2 regions of the Herbaspirillum sp. Her2 genome follow, and region 2 is predicted to be linked to the other one. Evidence: predicted binding sites of a transcription regulator. Region 2 holds the regulator's gene; the other holds the start of a gene.
The links. Region 2 encodes LexA, which represses DNA repair genes until DNA is damaged. Its sites were predicted from a motif close to ACTGTATNNNNATACAGT; they were not measured.

Region 1: ACWHXP_RS06035 (ATP-dependent helicase) is a predicted target of LexA. The motif match lies at 2,249-2,266, and genes of this name have one in related genera.

Annotation. Positions count from the first base shown of each region.
Region 1 is NZ_CM176331.1:1,321,101-1,330,981, forward strand. It holds gene ACWHXP_RS06030 (hypothetical protein) at 1-10, opposite strand, end outside; gene ACWHXP_RS06035 (ATP-dependent helicase) at 83-2,206, opposite strand; gene ACWHXP_RS06040 (lipoprotein-releasing ABC transporter permease subunit) at 2,536-3,801, shown strand; gene lolD (lipoprotein-releasing ABC transporter ATP-binding protein LolD) at 3,794-4,510, shown strand; gene argE (acetylornithine deacetylase) at 4,617-5,789, shown strand; gene ACWHXP_RS06055 (TatD family hydrolase) at 6,105-6,911, shown strand; gene ACWHXP_RS06060 (DNA internalization-related competence protein ComEC/Rec2) at 6,911-9,400, shown strand; gene ACWHXP_RS06065 (alpha/beta fold hydrolase) at 9,518-9,881, shown strand, end outside.
Region 2 is NZ_CM176331.1:2,106,195-2,116,075, forward strand. It holds gene ACWHXP_RS09510 (inorganic phosphate transporter) at 1-633, opposite strand, end outside; gene ACWHXP_RS09515 (DUF47 domain-containing protein) at 705-1,331, opposite strand; gene ACWHXP_RS09520 (replicative DNA helicase) at 1,535-2,980, opposite strand; gene rplI (50S ribosomal protein L9) at 3,185-3,637, opposite strand; gene rpsR (30S ribosomal protein S18) at 3,664-3,948, opposite strand; gene priB (primosomal replication protein N) at 4,004-4,303, opposite strand; gene rpsF (30S ribosomal protein S6) at 4,327-4,692, opposite strand; gene lexA (transcriptional repressor LexA) at 5,020-5,676, shown strand; gene ACWHXP_RS09550 (tetratricopeptide repeat protein) at 5,879-7,861, shown strand; gene ACWHXP_RS09555 (flagellin N-terminal helical domain-containing protein) at 8,184-9,272, shown strand; gene ACWHXP_RS09560 (flagellar protein FlaG) at 9,351-9,710, shown strand.

The sequences.
Region 1 (9,881 bases), 790 kb from region 2:
GTTGATTCATGGGGCGCTATTTTAGCGGCTGGCGCGCCGCTTGGCCCCGGTTGCCTGAACAAGGCTTCACTTCAAAGCGGGGTCAGCCATTGTTCCAGGCCTTTTTTGCACGCTGGCGCACCAGCATGCGCACGCTGTCGGGCATGGGCGTGCGCGCGCCATTGGTCTCGGCCGAGAGCCACAGGCTGTCTTCGAAGAAGGGCAGCATGCGCGGCGTGATGAAGCGGCTGCGGATGCCGTTGACGTGGCGGTCGCCCTGCGCGGTCTGCTGGGTGATGTAGAAACGCTGCGGCACCACCAGGTGCAGATACTCCTTCGCACGCGTCATGGCCACGTACAGCAGGCGCCGCTCCTCGGCGATCTCGGCCTCGCTGCCGGTGGCCAGGTCCGACGGGATGCAGCCATCGACCACATTGAGCACGTGGACCGAGCGCCATTCCTGGCCCTTGGCGGAGTGGATGGTGGAGAGCGTCAGGTAATCCTCGTCGCGGTAGGGCGGAGCGGAGAAGTCGCTGCTGGCTTCGGGCGGATCCAGCGTCAGTTCGGTCAGGAATTTCTCGCGCGAGGCATAGCCATTGGCCAGCGCGGTCAGTTGCTCGATGTCGGCAGCGCGGGCGTCGGCGTCTTCATAGCGCTGCTCCAGGTGCGGCAGATACCAGTCGCGCGCGGCCTGGATGTCGGTCGGCCAGCTGGCACTGGCGCGGCGCATCAGGTCGTAGGTGTCGGCAAAGTCCTGCCATTGCAGGGCGATACTGGCGGGTGCGCCGAAGTTCAGCAGCGCATCGGCCGGGTCGCTGGCGGCGGCCATGAGGTCCAGTACCTTCCTGGCCGTAGCGGGACCGACCCCGGGAATCAGTTGCAGCGCCCGGAAGCCCGCCATGCGCCCGCTGGGATTGTGCGCCAGGCGCAGCAGCGAGAGCAGGTCCTTGATGTGGGTGCTTTCCAGGAATTTGAGTCCGCCGAACTTCACGAAGGGGATGTTGCGCCGGACCAGCTCCAGTTCCAACGCCGCGCTGTGGGTGGCGGTACGAAACAGCACCGCCTGGGATTTCAGGGTGAGCCCTTCTTCACGATGCGCCAGGATGCGGTTGGCGACCCAGCGCGCCTGTTCGGCCTCATCCGGGATGACCACCAGTTGCGGCTTCTGTGAGGACGGCTTGTCGCTCCAGAGCTGCTTGACGTGCCGTTCCGGCGCATCGGCGATGACGGCGTTGGAGGCCTGCAGGATGGGCTGCGTGGAGCGGTAATTCTGTTCCAGCGTCAACAGCCGCGCCGGCTGGGTGAACAGCTCGGGAAAATCGAGGATGTTGCGCACCGTCGCGCCCCGGAAGGAATAGATGGACTGGGCATCGTCACCCACGGCGGTCACGCCGGCGCCATCGGGCTTCATTCGTTGCAGGATCTCGGCTTGCAGGCGGTTGGTGTCCTGGTATTCATCCACCAGCACATGATCGAAGCGCGCCCCGACCGATTGCGCAATCTCGTGGTCGGATAGCATGTCGGCCCAGAACAGCAGCAGGTCGTCGTAATCGAGCACGTGCTGTGCTTCCTTGGCCTCGACATAACGGGTAAAAAGTTCGCCCAGCAGCCTCTCCCATTCCCGGCACCAGGGGAATTGTGTCTGCAGCACGGTGCCCAGGTCTTGCCGGGTATTGACCGCACGTGAATAAATCGACAGGCAAGTGCCCTTCAGCGGAAAACGCTTGTCGGTAGAGGACAGCCCCATCTCGTGGCGCAGCAGTCCGATCAGGTCTTCGGAATCGCCGCGATCCTGGATGGTGAAGTCTTCTTCCAGGCCGATGACGGCCGCGTACTCGCGCAACAGCCGCGCGCCGATGGCGTGGAAGGTGCCTGACCAGGGCAGTTGCGGCGGGCTGTCGGTGGCCGCCAGCCCCAGCACCTGGCGGATCACCTGGCCCACGCGCCGGCCCATGTCGGCCGCCGCCCGGCGCGAGAAGGTCAGCAGCAGGATGCGTTGCGGGTCGGCCCCGTCGAGGATCAGCCTGGCCACCCGGTGCGCCAGGGTATTGGTCTTGCCCGAACCGGCACCGGCCACGATGAGCAGCGGCGGCTGCTGTGCTGCTGGCAAGGCGCTGCCATGCTCGACCGCCTCGCGCTGCTGTGCGTTCAGGCGCGCAAACGGGTCGCGCTCGCCGGTGGGCGGGCTGCTGGTGTCGGGGACGTCCTGGGCGAGTTCGGGTGGCATGGTGCGGGGAAATTCATATCGGCGATGGCTGGGCAAGGAGGTACTGTATATATAACCAGTCCCGGATGCAACATCAGGCACATCCACTATATGAAACATCTTGGCGCGAACCTCTGCGGTAGAAGTGAATCTACAGGCTTCACGGCAGACGACCGACGGGTCCGGCGCGAGTATGGAGCAGACGGCCAGGGATGGGCCATGACTGCAAACTGTGGCAAACTTCGCGCTTTGTCTTCGCCCGTGTTGGCGTGCGGCCAGAGGATTGCGTCCCGGAACCGGGAGGCGAGGCCACTGGCAGCACATTGTGCAGGCCCTCTCCCGGAGCAATTTTGAGTCTGATTAAAAACCTGCCGTTCGAATGGCTGGTCGGCATCCGCTACACGCGGGCCGGCAAGCGCAGCGGCCGCAACAGTTTCATTTCCTTCATTTCCCTCATTTCCATGGCCGGCATCGCGCTGGGCGTGGCTGCCCTGATCGTGGTGCTGTCGGTCATGAATGGTTTCCAGAAGGAAGTGCGTGACCGCATGCTTTCCGTGCTGGCCCACATCGAAGTCTTCGATGCCTCCGGCTCCATGAAGGACTGGCAGGCGGTGGCCAAGCAGACCTTCCAGAACCCCGAGGTGCTGGGCGCTGCGCCCTATGTATCAGGCCAGGCCATGATGACGCGTGACGACAACCTGCGCGGAGTGCTGGTGCGCGGCGTGCTGCCCGAGGAAGAGCCCAAGGTCTCGGACGTGGCCAAGCAGGTCAAGCAGGGCAGTTTCGATTCTCTGAAACCCGGCGAATTCAACATCGTGATCGGCGGTGAGCTGGCGCGCGGCATGCGCGTGGGCCTGGGCGACAAGGTCACGGTGATCGTGCCGCAAGGGCAGGTGACCCCGGCCGGGGTCTTGCCGCGCCTGAAGCAATTCACGGTGACCGGGATCTTCGAGGCCGGCCATTATGAATTCGATTCGTCGCTGGCCTTCATCCAGCTGCAGGATGCCGAAACCCTGTTCCGTATGGATGCCCCCACCGGCGTGCGCCTGCGCATCCGCGACATGCTGCAGGCCCCGGAAGTGACCCAGCAGCTGGCGCGCACCCTGAGCGGCGACCTGTACCTGCGCGACTGGTCGCAGCAGAACAGCAACTGGTTCGCGGCCGTCAAGACTGAAAAGCGCATGATGTTCATCATCCTCGCGTTGATCATCGCCGTGGCGGCCTTCAATCTGGTGTCCACGCTGGTGATGACGGTCACCGACAAGCAGGCTGACATCGCCATCCTGCGCACGCTGGGGGCCTCTCCCGCCTCCATCATGAAGATTTTTGTGATTCAGGGGGCCCTGGTGGGCCTGGTCGGTACGGCCATCGGCGTCGGCCTGGGAGTGGTGGTGGCACTCAATATCGACGTGCTGGTACCGGCCATCGAGCGGGCTTTCCACGTGCAGTTCCTGCCCAAGAGCATTTACGTGATTTCTGAATTGCCATCCGAACTGATCTGGTCGGACGTCTATACCATCGGCGGTCTGGCCGTGGTGCTGGCCTTCCTGGCTACCTTGTATCCGAGCTGGGCAGCGGCCCGTGTCAAACCGGCGGAGGCGCTGCGCTATGAATAACAACGATCCGATCAAGAATCGCCAGGCCGTGCTGTCGTCGCGCGGCCTGGGCAAGACCTTCACTCAGGGCAAGTATTCGGTGAAGGTATTGGGCAATGTCGATATCGACGTCTACCATGGTGAACAAGTCGCCATCGTCGGTGCCTCGGGCTCCGGCAAGTCGACTTTGCTGCACCTGCTGGGCGGGCTCGATACGCCCAGCACCGGCACCGTCAGCCTGTTGGGCAAGGATTTCGCCAGCCTGGGCGAGAGCGAGCGCGGCACGCTGCGCAACCAGTCGCTGGGCTTTGTCTACCAGTTCCACCATCTGCTGCCGGAATTCTCGGCGCTGGACAACGTGGCCATGCCGCTGATGATTCGCCGCGTCAAGCGGGCCGAGGCGCAGGAGCAGGCGCGCGAGATGCTGGAGAAGGTCGGCCTGGCGCAGCGCGTGACGCACGTGCCGGGCGAGCTTTCCGGGGGCGAGCGCCAGCGGGTGGCCCTGGCGCGCGCGCTGGTGACGCGTCCGGCCTGCGTGCTGGCCGATGAGCCGACCGGCAATCTCGACCGCAGCACGGCCGATCGCACCTTCGAACTGATGATCGAACTCTCGCGCACGCTGGGCACGGCCTTCGTGATCGTGACCCACGACATCGAACTGGCAGGCCGCTGCGCGCGCGTATTGCGCTTGTCCGACCAGGGCCTGAAAGTGGCCGGTCAGCAGCCTTGATGCATTCCGGGTAAGCTATCGCCTTTGACGCCGCCGTCTTGATACAAGACGGCGGTGTGCTTTTGAAGACACGAATACCTGTACAGACGGAAACTGGAGCAAGACAATGAACACCCGCCAATGGCTAGAGACCCTGGTCGCCTTCGATACCACCAGCCGCAACTCCAACCTGGAACTGATCACCACCGTGCGTGACAGCCTGGAAAAGCAAGGCATCTCCTCCTGGCTGGCGCACAACAAGGAGCAGACCAAGGCCAACCTGTTCGCCACCTTGCCCGCTACCGCCGGCGCCAATGCCGGCAGCACTGAAGGCGGCATCGTGCTCTCCGGCCATACCGACGTGGTGCCGGTGGATGGCCAGAAATGGGATACCGATCCCTTCAAGTTGACCGAGAAGGATGGCAGCCTGTTCGGCCGCGGCACTTGCGACATGAAGGGTTTCATCGCGACCTCGCTGGCGCTGGTGCCGGAATTCCTGGCCATGCCGCGTGTAAAGCCGATTCACCTGGCGTTTTCCTATGATGAAGAAATCGGCTGCATTGGCGCGCCCGTGATGCTGGAAGAAATCGTCAAGCGCGGCATCAAGGTCGATGGCTGCGTGGTGGGTGAGCCCACCAGCATGAACGTGGTGGTGGCGCACAAGGGCATCAACGTGTTTGCCTGCAAGGTGCACGGCAAGTCCGCGCACTCGTCGCTGACCCCGCAGGGCTGCAACGCCATCGAGCACGCCGCACGCCTGATCTGTGCCATCCGCGATTTCGCCGATGGCTACAAGGCCAATGGCCCGTATGACCAATTCTTCGATGTGCCCTTCAGCACCATGACCACCAATCAGATCCGTGGCGGCATCGCGGTCAACACCATTCCCGAGCTGTGTGAATTTACTTACGAATTCCGCAACCTGCCCGGCATGAGAGTGGCCGACATCCAGGCGCAGATCGACAAGTATATCGCCGAGGTGCTGCTGCCCAAGATGCGCAGCGAATTCCCGGAAGCCCGCGTGGAGATCGACAACTTCGCCGGCAGCCCGGCGCTGGAAGCGGTCGAGCAGGCGGCCATCACCGAGCTGGTGCGCGCACTGACGGGGGATCGCGAAACCCGCAAGGTGGCCTATGGCACCGAAGCAGGCCTGTTCCAGCAGATCGGCATCCCGACCATCGTCTGCGGTCCTGGCGACATCGGCAATGCCCACAAGCCCAACGAGTTCGTGACACTGTCGCAGATGGAGCGCTGCGAGCAGTTCCTGCGCAAGCTGGGCAAGTCGCTGCAGCCGGCCTGATCAAGCCTGATCGGTGCGGCCGGGTAGCGTGCTAGACGAAGGACGCGAGCGATCGCGTCCTTTTTTCATGTCCGCGCGTGAAGGATCTGGTATTTCTTTACCATTGTTAATTACTGCAAGAGGGCGTTAGACGGTAAACTGCGCGGGTTGAAGCCGGTTCAAACCGGCTATGCTGTTCAAACAACAAGACGCTTCGGGGGAAGCGAGCCGCATCAGCAGCCTGGCTGAATCATGCGATCGCGGCCCCTGCGGCGGGTGTCGTTATCCGGAACCGCTGCCCTGAGGCCGGTCTTCCGATTTTCGCCAAGCCAGCACATGTGGGTCGATACGCACTGCCATCTCGACGCCGGGGAATTCGGCGAACGTTCCGCTGCCGTGGCCGCCGAGGCTGCGCAGGCCGGCGTGCGCGCCATCGTCATTCCCGCCATCGCCAAAGTGAACTTCAAGGAAGTCGGACGGCTTGCGCGCGAAGTCGGCAATGCCGTCTATGCGCTGGGCATTCATCCGCTTTACGTCCCCACTGCCAAGGAATCCGATCTGGAGATCTTGCGTACGGCCATCGGCGAGGCGCTGGACGATCCGTTGTTCGTGGGGATCGGTGAGATCGGGCTGGATTTCTTCGTGCCGGCCCTGAAAGAAGCGCCGCTGCGCGAGAAGCAGGAATTCTTCTTTGCCGAGCAGCTCAAGCTGGCACGCGACTTCGACCTGCCGGTGCTGCTGCATGTGCGGCGTTCGCAGGACATCATCCTCAAATACCTGCGCCGCATCCGCGTGCCGGGTGGCATCGCCCATGCCTTCAATGGCAGCGACCAGCAGGCCCGGACCTTCGTTGAGCTGGGGCTGCACCTGGGATTTGGCGGCGCCATGACTTTCCCGCGTTCGCTGCAGATCCGCCGGCTGGCGACCGAATTGCCCTTGTCCTCGATCGTGCTGGAAACCGACGCGCCGGATATTTCACCGGCCTGGCGGCATCCCGGCATCAACACCCCGGACCAGATCCCGCGCATCGGTGAAGTCCTGGCCGAGCTGCGCCAGCTGCCGCTGCAGGAGATCGCCGCCGCCACCACCGCCAATGCCCGGGCCGCGTTGCCGCGCCTGGCGCATGCAGGATTGCCGCTCTGATGCGCGCGCTGATCATCGGGTTTGCCATCGGCGTGGGATTGCTGCAGGTGCAGGGCCAGTTGCCGGGCACCGAATGGTATGCGGTCGGGCTGGTGCTGGCGCTCTTGCTGGGTTTGACGGCCTGGAAGTTCTGGCAGCCCTGGCTGCGGGTGCCCCTGTTGCTGACCTGTGGTGCCTGGCTGGGCTTCCTGTGGGCGGCTTCCTTTGCCCTGTATTACCTCGATCAGGAGCTCCCCAAAGCCTGGGAAGGACGTGATATCACCGTCATCGGTACCGTCGCGGATTTGCCTGCGCATACCGAGCAGGGCGTGCGCTTCCGTTTCGATGTGGAGCAGGTGGTGGTACAGGGGGGCGTGAAGCCGCCGGTGCCGCCCCGGCTGGCGCTGTCCTGGTACGGCAACCAGCGCTACCAGCAGCCCTCCGAGGATGGCGAGCAGGCCGCGCCGCCCAGGATGGCCGTGCCCGACCTGCGGCCGGGTGAGCGCTGGCGCTTGCAGCTGCGGCTCAAGCGTCCCCATGGCAATGCCAATCCGGATGGCTTCGACTACGAGCTGTGGCTGCTGCAGGACGATGTGCGAGCCACCGGCTACGTGGTGGGCCGTCCGGCGGCCTCGGGTGCTGCGCTGACGGCGCTCAATCGCCGTGTCGACGACTTCGTTTGGACGCCTTCCCATATGATCGACAGCGCCCGCGGCTGGCTGCGCGACCGCATCTACTCGGCGCTGCCCGGCGCCCCCTATGCCGGCGTGATCGCAGCGCTGGTCATGGGCGACCAGCGCGGCATCAACCAGGCGGACTGGACCGTGTTCAATCGCACCGGCATCGGCCATCTGATGGCCATCTCCGGCCTGCACATCACCATGCTGGCTGCCTTGTGTGGCGGTCTGGCAAGCTGGCTGTGGCGGCGCTCCTTCTTCACGGGGGCGCAATTGCCGCTGCGGCTGCCGGCCCAGAAGGTGGCGGTGATCGTCGGGATGGGGGCGGCGTTCATCTACGTGTTGCTGGCCGGGTTCGGGGTGCCGGCGCAGCGCACGCTGTACATGCTGATCGTGGTCGGGATCGCTTTCTGGCGCGGCCGCATCGTGCGCGTCTCGGTGGTGCAGTGCCTGGCCTTGGCACTGGTCTTGCTGCTGGATCCCTGGGCGGTGCTGTGGCCGGGCTTCTGGCTTTCCTTCGGTGCGGTGGCCTTGTTGCTGTATGGCTCGGTCGGGCGCATGCAGCCGCCGCAGGCCATGGCCGCTGCCGCTTCGCACAAGCACTGGTGGTCGGCGCTGCTGCAGCGGATCAAGCAAGCCGGTTATGCCCAATACGTCGTCACGCTGGGACTGGTGCCGCTGACGGTGCTCTTGTTCGGACAATATTCGCTGGTCAGCCCGATTGCCAATGCGGTGGCCATTCCGCTGGTCTCGCTGGTGATCACGCCGCTGGCGCTGCTGGGCAGCATCCTGCCGGCCGTGCTCGCGCAATTCGTGCTGCAGGTGCCGCATCAACTGCTGGTCTGGCTGGCCGAATTCCTGCAGGGGCTCAATGCCATGCCCTGGGCCGTGTGGCAAACGCCGCTGCCCAGCACCTGGATGTTTGCCCTGGCCCTGGGCGGAACCCTGCTGGTGCTGGCACCGCGCGGCTGGCCGGTGCGCTGGCTGGGCCTGTTCGGCTGGTTGCCTTTGCTGCTCAATGCCCCGGTAGCGCCGGCGGAAGGAAGCATGCGTGTGACTGCCTTCGACGTCGGGCAGGGGATGGCGGTGCTGGTGGAGACGCCGGGCCATCGCCTGCTCTACGACACAGGCCCGTATTACACGGCCGAGTCGGACGGGGCCACGCGGGTGATCCTGCCATACCTGCGTGCGCGCGGGATCGACCATCTGGATCGCGTGGTGATTTCACACAATGACAACGATCATTCCGGCGGGGCGGTATCGCTCTTCAGGCATTTGCCGGTTGACAGCGTCTATTCTTTGCTGTCGCCGGACAGCCCGATCCTGCGCGCCGCCCCCGAGCACACGCGCTGCCAGGCCGGACAAACCTGGAACTGGGATGGCATCGGCTTTACCGTGCTGCATCCGGATGCAGCCAGCTATGACAGCGACAAATGGCGGCCGAATGCCCGCAGTTGCGTGCTGAAGGTGCAGATCGGACGGCAATCGGTCCTGCTGGCCGGGGATATCGAGGCGGTGCAGGAAGATGAGCTGGTGAGCGGGCCGCTGGCCGATCGCTTGCCCTCCACGGTGCTGCTGGCTCCGCATCATGGCAGCGGTACTTCGTCCACCGAACCTTTCCTGCGCGCGGTGCGGCCGGAACTGGCGGTGTTCCAGGTCGGCTATCGCAACCGTTTCAATCATCCCAAGCCGGAAGTCTATGAACGTTATGGCCGACTCGGCATTCGCCGCCTACGCACTGACGAAACCGGCGCGCTGACCATGACCTTGGGCGACCAGTTGCAGGTGGAGCAATACCGCAAGCAGCACGCGCGTTACTGGTACGAGCAGTGATGCCCTTGGGCGGGGTCGGTCCTGCCTGATCCTTCATTTCGCGATGCGGGAAAATAGCACGCTCGCGGCGCTGGCCGTTTTGCTATGCTGCGGCCATTGCCCAGCCTGTGCCTTTCCATGAGCCATCCTATTCTTCATTTCGCCCACGCCAACAGCTATCCGGCGGGGACTTACGGCATGTTCTTCGAGCAGCTGCGCGCCCATTACGATGTGCGTGCCTTGCCGATCCACGCCCACAATCCGCGCTTCCCGGTCGATGACGGCTGGCGTACCCTGGCCCGCGAGCTGCGCGAGGAGCTGGAGCGCAGCTACACCGAACCGGTGATCCTGGTCGGCCATTCCATGGGCGGTATCCTGGCGCTGATGGCTGCGCGCAAGCGGCCTGCGCTGGTGCGCTGCGTGGTGCTGCTGGATTCGCCCATCGTGGCTGGCTGGCGTGCGCACCTGCTGCGTCTGGCTAAGATCCTCAAATACGAGAGCC
Region 2 (9,881 bases):
CGAAGCGATCAGCAGCATCCAGATGATGCCGATGGTCTTCTGCGCGTCATTGCCGCCGTGACCCAGACTGTACATGGAGGCCGACAGCAGCTGCAGACGGCGGAACCAGCCATCGATCTTGCGTGGTGTGGAGCGGAAGAAGATCCACGACACCACGAGCATCATCAGGGAGCCAAATACCAGGCCCAGCACGGGCGAGAGCACGATGAAGAGAATCGTCTTCAGCAGGCCCGCCGAAATCAGCGCGCCGGTACCGGCCTTGGCCACGGCCGCGCCGACCAGGCCGCCGATCAGGGCATGCGAGGACGAGGACGGGATGCCGTAATACCAGGTCACCAGGTTCCAGAAGATGGCCCCGATCAGGGCACCGAAGATGACGTACTGGTCAACGATGGCCGGTTCGATGGTGCCCTTGCCCACCGAAGCCGCCACGTGCAGTTGATGGAACACGAACACGGCCGCCAGGTTGAAGAAGGCGGCCATGGCCACGGCGGTCTGCGGACGCAGTACGCCCGTGGAGACCACGGTGGCGATCGCGTTGGCGGCGTCGTGGAAACCATTCATGAAGTCGAACAGCAGCGCCAGGACGATCAACAACGCGAGAATATGTAAGCTGATTTGGATTGTTTGCATGGGGGAAACCGTTGTGTGAAACCAGCGGCGTCCCCGTCGGAAATCGAGGGAATCGCCGCTACGCCGCGAGATCAGGCGTTTTCGACGATGATGCCTTCGATGATGTTGGCCACGTCTTCGCAGCGATCGGTGACGGTTTCCAGGATTTCGTAGATGGCCTTGAGCTTGATCAGGGTGCGCACGTCCGGTTCATCGCGGAACAGCTTGGACATGGCCGCACGCATGACGTGGTCGGCGTCGGATTCCAGGCGGTCGATTTCCTGGCAGATCGACAGGATCTGGCGCGAGTTGTCCATGTTCGACAGCAGGCCCACGGCGGCTTGCACCTTCTCCGCACAGGACAGGCACAGCTCGGCCAGGCGTTTGGCTTCCGGCGTGATGGCCTTGATGTCGTAGAGCGAGATGGTCTGGGCCGCATCTTCGAGCAGGTCCAGGATGTCATCCATGCGGGTGATCAGCTGGTGGATGTCATCGCGGTCCAGCGGCGTGATGAAGGTCTTGTGCAGCAGTTCGATGGCATTGTGCGTGACCTTGTCGGCTTCCTTCTCGACGGCTTCAATGGCGTGCACGCGAATTTCAAGGTCGTCGAAATTGGTCATCAGCGCCACCATTTCTTTCGCGCACTTGACCGCCAGCTCTGCATGCTGATTGAAAAGGTCAAAGAATTTGCCTTCAGTCGGCATCAATCGTCCAAACATTTTTCTCTCTCATCAATGGTTAGCGCTCATGTAAAGCGCCGTTTCGAACCGGCCTGCGGCTACCCCCTTGGAAGCCGGTACCCCGCCCTGCCGGTCCTGCACGAACGGCCTTGGGGACCGTTCGCCTTGCATGACACGGGCGGCCCGACGCCGCCCGTGATCCTTGTGCAGCGACACGCCCTGGTGGCGCGCCGCCGATGGCATCAGTCGCCGCCGTAAGGCTGCGCCAGATTGCCGATATAGTTGTCGTACTTGGTATACATCCCCAGGAAGGACAGGCGAATGCTGCCGATGGGGCCATTACGCTGCTTGCCGATGATGATTTCCGCCGTGCCCTTGTCGGGCGAGTCCGGATTGTAAACTTCATCACGGTAAATGAACAAAATAACGTCAGCATCCTGTTCGATAGCGCCTGATTCGCGCAAGTCGGACATCACGGGACGCTTGTTGGGACGTTGTTCCAGCGAGCGGTTCAGCTGCGACAGCGCGATCACCGGGCAGTTGAGTTCCTTGGCCAGGCCCTTCAGACTACGCGAGATTTCCGAGATTTCGGAGGCGCGGTTTTCAGAAGAGCTGCCGCCGTTGCCCGACATCAGCTGCAGGTAGTCGATGATGATCAGGCCCAGCTTGCCGCATTGGCGCGCCAGGCGGCGCGAACGGGCGCGCAATTCGATGGGCGACAGCGCCGGCGTTTCGTCGATGTAGAACTGCGCATCGTTCATCTTCTGGATGGCGTGCGTCAGGCGCGGCCAGTCTTCGTCCAGCAGGCGGCCGGTACGCAGGCGGTGCTGGTCCAGGCGTCCGACCGAACCCAGCATACGCATGGCCAACTGCGCGCCACCCATTTCCATGGAGAACACGGCGACCGGCAGGCCCGACTCGATGGCGACATGTTCGCCGATGTTGATCGAGAAAGCGGTCTTACCCATGGAAGGACGGCCGGCGACGATGATCAGGTCGCCCGGCTGCAGGCCGGAGGTCATCTTGTCCAGATCCATGAAACCGGTCGGAACGCCGGTGATGTCGCTGGTATTGTCGCGATTGTAAAGTTCGTCGATGCGCTCGACCACTTGCGTGAGCAGCGGCTGGATTTCCATGAAGCCCTGAGAGCCGCGCGACCCTTCTTCGGCGATGGCGAAGATCTTGGATTCGGCCTCGTCCAGCATGGACTTCACATCCTTGCCCTGCGGATTGAAGGCATTGCCGGAAATCTCGTCGGCCACGGTGATGAGCTTGCGCAGAATGCCGCGATCACGGACGATCTCGGCATAGCGGCGGATGTTGGCCGCAGAAGGCGTGTTTTGCGCCAGTGCATTCAGATAAACCAGCCCGCCCACTTCTTCAGCCTTGCCACTGGTGGACATGGCTTCGTAGACGGTGATGACGTCGGCCGGCTTGGTACTGTTGATGAGCTTGACGATGTGCTCGAAGATGATGCGGTGATCGTAGCGGTAAAAGTCTTCAGCGCTGACGAAGTCGGCGATACGGTCCCAGGCTGCGTTGTCCAGCAGCAGGCCGCCCAGCACCGATTGCTCGGCCTCGATGGAGTGGGGCGGCACACGGAGCGCATCGAGCTGGGGGTCCGATGACTCTCTCTGGCCACGGAAAAATTCTGGATTGCCGCGGGACGATTCTTTCATGGCGCGCATTATAACCTGCTGATGTGAAGCCGTAGGTCCGGCCGAACGTTTTTGCACGACCAGATGCTTCATGCGAACGAATGCAATATGAAGCCATTGACAAGCCGCGCCATGACGATGGCCAGTGGCGGCGTGTCTTGGTACAACTGACAATAAAAAAGCCAGGCGAACCCGGCTTTTCTATTGCAAAACGAATTGCAGCAAACAGGCGTATTACGCTTGCTCGCCCTTGACTGCGATGGTGACATCGACCACCACGTCGGTGTGCAGAGCCACCGACACGGGGTGTTCGCCAACGGTCTTCAGCGGGCCGTTGGGCAGGCGCACTTGCGACTTCTCGACAGCAAAACCCTTCTTGCCCAGGGCTTCAGCGATGTCGAAGTTGGTCACGGAACCGAACAGACGGCCGTCAACGCCGGCCTTCTGCGACACTTCCACGGTAGCGCCGGCCAGCTTTTCGCCTTGGGCTTGGGCAGCGGCCAGCTTCTCGGCGGCAGCCTTTTCCAGATCAGCGCGCTTGGCTTCGAATTCAGCGATGGCTGCATCGGTAGCACGGCGGGCCTTGCGTTGGGGGATCAGGAAGTTGCGTGCGAAACCGTCCTTGACGCGCACGACATCACCCAGACCGCCGAGATTCACGATTTTTTCCAACAGAATGACTTGCATGTTTTTCTCCTATTTCTCGACGCTGATTAGGCGTTGTGCAGATCGGTGTACGGCAGCAGGGCCAGGTAACGCGCGCGCTTGATGGCGGTGTCAACTTGACGCTGGTAGTGGGCCTTGGTACCGGTCAGGCGTGCCGGCATGATCTTGCCGTTTTCCTGGACGAAGTCCTTCAGGGTGTCCACGTCCTTGTAATCGACCTGTTCAACGCCAGCGGCGGTGAAACGGCAGAATTTCTTGCGCTTGAACAGCGGGTTTTGCTGTTGGCGCTTGTTTTTCAGCTTGCTTTTATCGAACTTTTTACCGAATGCCATGGTTGGCTCCTGTATCTAAAAATTGGGTAAGGTCTGTTTGGCTACCTTGCGCCGCTCAATCCGGCGCGACCGGGCCAAAATCAACGATATGAAACACGACGCTCTTGCTGTTGCGATTCCTGCGGGCCAAAAAGCCGGTGAACCGGAAGACTTCACCCAGTGCCGCCCTGTTGAGCGCACCGGAGATTTCCCCCGCTGCCAGCGCCGCGATCTCGAATTCGACCTGACGCTTCATGCCAGCCTCCGTCTGCTCCGACTGATGCTGCAACCTGGCAGTGACAATCGGGATACCGGCCGGCGTATAACGCAATACATCACGTTCGGCCAGGCTGGCGATGACTTGAAGCTGGTTCACTCTCCGCTATGGTGTCGCAGCGCTTAAGCTGCCGGAGCTTCGGTACGGCTCTTGGCCGCGTCTTCCTTCTGCACTGCCTTCAGGATGGGCGAAGGACCGGTTTCGGCCTTCTTCATCTTGACGGTCAGGTGGCGCAGGACGGCGTCGTTGAACTTGAAGCCGGTTTCGATTTCAGCCAGCGTTTCGCTGTCGACTTCGATGTTCAGGCAGACGTAGTGAGCCTTGGCCAGCTTCTGGATCTGGTAAGCCAGTTGGCGACGGCCCCAATCTTCGACACGGTGGACCTTGCCGCCGCGGGTGGTGACGATGCCCTTGTAACGCTCGATCATCGCCGGCACTTGCTCGCTTTGGTCCGGGTGGACGATAAATACGATTTCATAATGACGCATGTAGACTCCTTATGGACTTATTGAAGACGCCCACCCCGGCGTCAAGACGGGTGTGGGAAGAGGAAAACCCGAGATCATACTAGGTTTCCGTCCTGACAGCAATGCCAGCGTCACGCCACTGCGGCCGCGGGGCCACAACGCGGGCCCTGCACATCGCCGCCAGCGGCTCAAAACCAGATTCTTCAGTTGCAGCGCGCTCTATATAAATGAGAAAGCTTGCCTTTTCCGCCCCGGAATATGCATGTTGCCGTTGACACAAGGATTGCACCTGTATAAAAATACAGACTGTTCATCCAGACAGCCTTCCCTCCGAGAAAGGCCACCCTCATGCTCAAACTGACTGCGCGCCAGGAACAGATCCTGAACCTGATCAAGAACGCCATCGAGAACACCGGCTTCCCTCCCACGCGTGCAGAGATCGCTGCCGAGTTGGGCTTCCGTTCCGCCAACGCCGCCGAAGAGCATCTGCAGGCCCTGGCCCGCAAGGGCGCCATCGAGATTTCCCCCGGCACCTCGCGCGGCATCCGCCTGCGCGAATCAGGTACCACAGGCATCAGTACTGCACGCCAGATGGCCCTGCCCCATCCCGCCCTGATGCAGCTGAGCCTGCCGCTGATCGGGCGCGTCGCAGCGGGCTCCCCCATCCTGGCCCAGGAACACGTGGAAAAGACTTACCAGGTCGACCCGGCCATGTTCCCGGCCAAGCCCGACTACCTGCTCAAGGTGCGCGGCATGTCCATGCGCGACGCCGGCATCCTGGACGGCGACCTGCTGGCCGTGCGGCGCGCCGACCAGGCGCGCAATGGCCAGATCGTGGTGGCCCGCCTGGCTGACGAGGTCACGGTCAAGCGCTACCAGAAGAGCGGCAGCGTCATCACCCTCTTCCCCGAGAATCCGGAATTCGAGCCCATCATCGTCAAGCCGGAAGACGACCAGTTCGCACTCGAAGGACTGGCCGTGGGATTGCTGCGCAGCTGGAACTGAATTCAGGCCGGCGCGCAGGCCCGACCGCAGGAAAGACGCTGCCAGCGGCGACTGATCGCTTGTTTATGCATGAACCTCCGCTTAAAACGGAGGTTTTTTGCTTTCTATTTAGCTCTTCACCTGTGACCGGTTACGCATATCATCCTTGCTGGACAGCTATGCCCGGCGCAATGGATGCGCCCAACCAAGAGGACCCTTTTCGATGTCGACGCGCAAGAGCAGCAACAAGCACGGCAAACATATTCCGGCCCCGGCGGCCGCCAAGTCCAACCTGCAGGATCTGCTGGACGTTCGCAAATGTCTGGACCTGCTCGACAATCGCAAGACCGAGGAAGCCAAGACGATCTGTACAGCCGTACTGGCCCGCGCCCCCAATCTGGTGTTTGCCAACCACGCGCGCGGACTGATCGCCATGCAGGAAGGCCAGTTCGCCCAAGCCGAGCAATACCTGCGCAAGGCCATCGAGGCCGATCCGAACAACGCCGAATACCTGAGCAACCTGGCCGGCACGGTGCTGAGTCAGGATCGCATCGACGAGTCCATCGCCATCTACGAGCGCGCCATCGCCATCGACAAGGAGAACCGGGCGGCACGCATCGGCCTGGCCAATGCCCTGCACGAAAAGAATGATCCGGAAGCCTCGATCAAATATTTCGAGGATGCGGCCCGACGCGAACCGAATGCGCCGGGCCCGCTGTCGCACCTGGGCCGCGCCCTGATCGACGCACGGCGCTTTGACGAGGCGGTCGCCACGATTCTGAAGTCGCTCGAATACCAGATCAATTTCGCTCCCTCCCACACCGCCCTGGGCGAAGCCTTTCATGCCATGGAGATGTACAAGGAGGCCGTAGAGTCCCACAAGACCGCCATCCTGCTCGATCCCCAGGACACCTACGCCCACAACAAGATCGCCGATAGTTATCTGAAAATCAACAAAATCGAAGAAGCTCACGAACACCTGCTGCGCGTCATCGAGATCGCGCCCAAGGATCCGAATGGCTACGTCAAGCTCGGTTCAAGCTACTTCAACACGGGCGACCGCTTCGACGATGCCATGCGCATGTTCAAGCAGGCCCTGGCGCTGGACCCCAAGCACGCCCTCACCTACAACAACATCGGCGCGATCCAGCACGATCATGGCGATTATGACGATGCGCTCGGCAATTTCCGCACGGCATTGGCGCTGCGGCCGAATTACCCGACCGCCAAGCACAACCTGGCACTGACCCTGTTGCTGCGCGGACAGTTCGAGGAAGGCTGGGAGTGCCACGAGAGCCGCCTCACCACCAAGGAACGCGCCCACGTCTACCGCCTGATCCACAAGCTGTTCGAGGTCATTCCGAAATGGGATGGCAAGTCCTCGCTGGCGGGCAAGCGCATCCTGCTGATGCACGAGCAAGGCTTTGGCGACAGCATCCAGTTCCTGCGCTATGCCCGCTTGCTCATGGAGCAAGGTGCCAGCGTGGCGCTGCATGTGAAGAATCCTCTGTACCGCCTGTTCCAATCCTTCACACCGGCAGTGACACTGGTGCGCGAAAGCGACCCCCTGCCACCCTGCGACTGCGCCTATGTGCTCATGAGCCTGCCCTATGCCCTGCGCACCCATAGCGTAGAGGATATCCCGCGCTATGCGAAAGGCTATCTGTCTGCCGATGCGTCGCTGGCGGCGCACTGGAAGCAGAAGATTTCCACCTTGACACGATCAGCGGACAATCTGCGCGTCGGCATCGTCTGGGGCGGCAATCCGGAGCATGGCAATGACCGCCATCGCTCGATTCCGCTGGAGAAAGTCAAGCAGTTGTTTGAAATTCCCAGGATGGAGTTTTATTCATTACAAAAAGGCAAGCCGGCAGACGGCCTGAAGGAATTGCCGACCGATTGGCCCGTCTTTGACCTGGGCAATGAGTGCCAGGACTTCGCCGATACCGCTGCCGCCATCAGCAATCTTGACCTGGTCATCTGCGTGGATACCTCGGTGGCCCACCTGGCCGGAGCACTAGGCCACCCCACCTGGGTACTGCTGCCGCATGTCCCCGACTGGCGGTGGCTCAACGACCGCGATGATTCCCCGTGGTATCCCGGCATGCGCCTGTTCCGCCAGCCGGCAGTCAGCGATTGGGACTCGGTCCTGAAAAAGGTTGGCGAAGAATTAACGCTGCTGCAACATAAGAAAGCCCAAGGCTGAGCTGGCAAGGAGCGCCCAGCCATTGCAGGAAACCGCCCTTCCCGGGCGGTTTTTGCTTTTCGGAACATTTTTCTTGGCCGCAACAGCAATTTTCCTAAAGTTTTTGGAATTGCCGTCGAAAAAGGATTTGCTTGGAGTTTCAAAGCACGCAGTTTTAGTTCGGAAAGCCTTGAAAAAGATTTTTTGCAAAAGCCCTAAACTTTTTCCAAGACTGCCCGATAAAGCAATCAACAGAGGTTGAAACGCCTGGGGCTCATGGGTAGAAGACCAACGTTAGGCACTGAAACTCGGATCATCGGTCTCAAATCTTAGGAGAATTAACATGGCAGCAGTCATTAATACCAATATTCCGTCGCTCAATACGCAACGGAACCTGAATTCCTCGCAGTCGTCGCTCAATACCTCGATCCAACGTCTGTCGTCCGGCCTGCGCGTCAACAGCGCCAAGGACGACGCCGCCGGCCTGGCCATCGCCGACCGCATGAACTCCCAGATCAAGGGTCTGGCAGTTGCACAACGTAACGCCAACGACGGTATCTCGATGGCGCAAACCGCTGAAGGCGCTCTGTCGACCGTCGGCGACAACCTGCAGCGTATGCGTGAACTGGCTGTGCAAGCAGCCAACGGCACCAACAGCGCACAAGACCGCAAGACCCTGAACGACGAATACACCCAGCTGTCGCAGGAAGTGTTCCGTGTTCTGAACGGCACCAGCTTCAACGGCCAGAACCTGTTCACCGGTGTTGGCCAAGGCGCATCGGCCGGTACTGGCTCCGACGCCAACAACGTGTCGGCCTCCCTGACCCTGTCGTTCCAGGTCGGCGCCAACGTGCAAGACAACAAGCTGAACGACCAGATCACCATCACCCTGGATGACCTGTCGAACAACTCCACCATCGCTACCGTCATCGGCACCAGCGCCAAGGGCCTGATCGGTCTGGGCGACACCTCCGGCGTGAGCACCGCGCAAGCGACCTACACCTCGGCCAAGGCTGCCCTGGACAACCTGTTCGCTACCGGTTCGTCCCTGTCCTCCTCGGCACTGGCTTCGTCGGCCGTGACCCTGCAAGCTGCCGTTGACAGCGCCAAGCTGTCGCTGGATCAGGCAGTTGCCGCCCCGTCCGCTCAGAGCGACGCTCAGAAGGCCATCCAGAACCTGGACAAGGCCATCAGCCTGATCTCCTCCAAGCGTGCAGAATTCGGTGCAGTGCAGAACCGCTTCAGCGCGGTCATCAGCAACCTGCAAGTGTCGAGCGAAAACATCACCGCGTCGCGCAGCCGTATCATGGATACCGACTACGCGCAGGAAACCGCGAACCTGACCCGTGCGCAGATCCTGCAGCAAGCTGGTACCGCGATGCTGTCGCAGGCCAACTCGGCACCGCAGCAGGTTCTCTCGCTGTTGAAATAAGCCAGATAGCTAGGTAGGATGACGTGCGGGGGATAGACCTTATTCTCCGCACGTTCCTTTAAGGAAGGGAGTAGTACCATGTCGATTGCCCCACTTAATATCACTGCTGCTGGTGACTCCGGTACTGCCTATGCAGCACCGAAGACCGCCGAGAAGCCCGATCCCGTGGTATCGACGGTCGCACCGGCGGCCACTCCGGAAGCACGCCGCGCAACCGAAAGTGAAGTCAACGATGCCGTCGGCAAGTTGAACGACTTTGCGGCCGCCAATGCTGCCGCACTGAATTTCTCGAAAGACCAGGACACCGGCAAGACCATCATCAAGGTTGTCGATACGGCTACTGACACCGTGATTCGCCAGATTCCCAGCGAAGAAGCGATTGCCATCGCCAAATCGATCGACAAGATGCAAGGCTTGCTGATCAAGGAAAAGGCTTGAGTATCCCCTCGAGTCTGGTACGAACTGCAGTGGCTGAACAACCGCATGCGTCAATGCCCGTCCATTGCGCATGACGGAATCGGCTACCCCAGTTCATAACGGATTCAGATAGTTATTCCGCACAGCGTCCCTCTGCCCTACCCGACGCCGTACTTGAGAGCCCATCTCCTC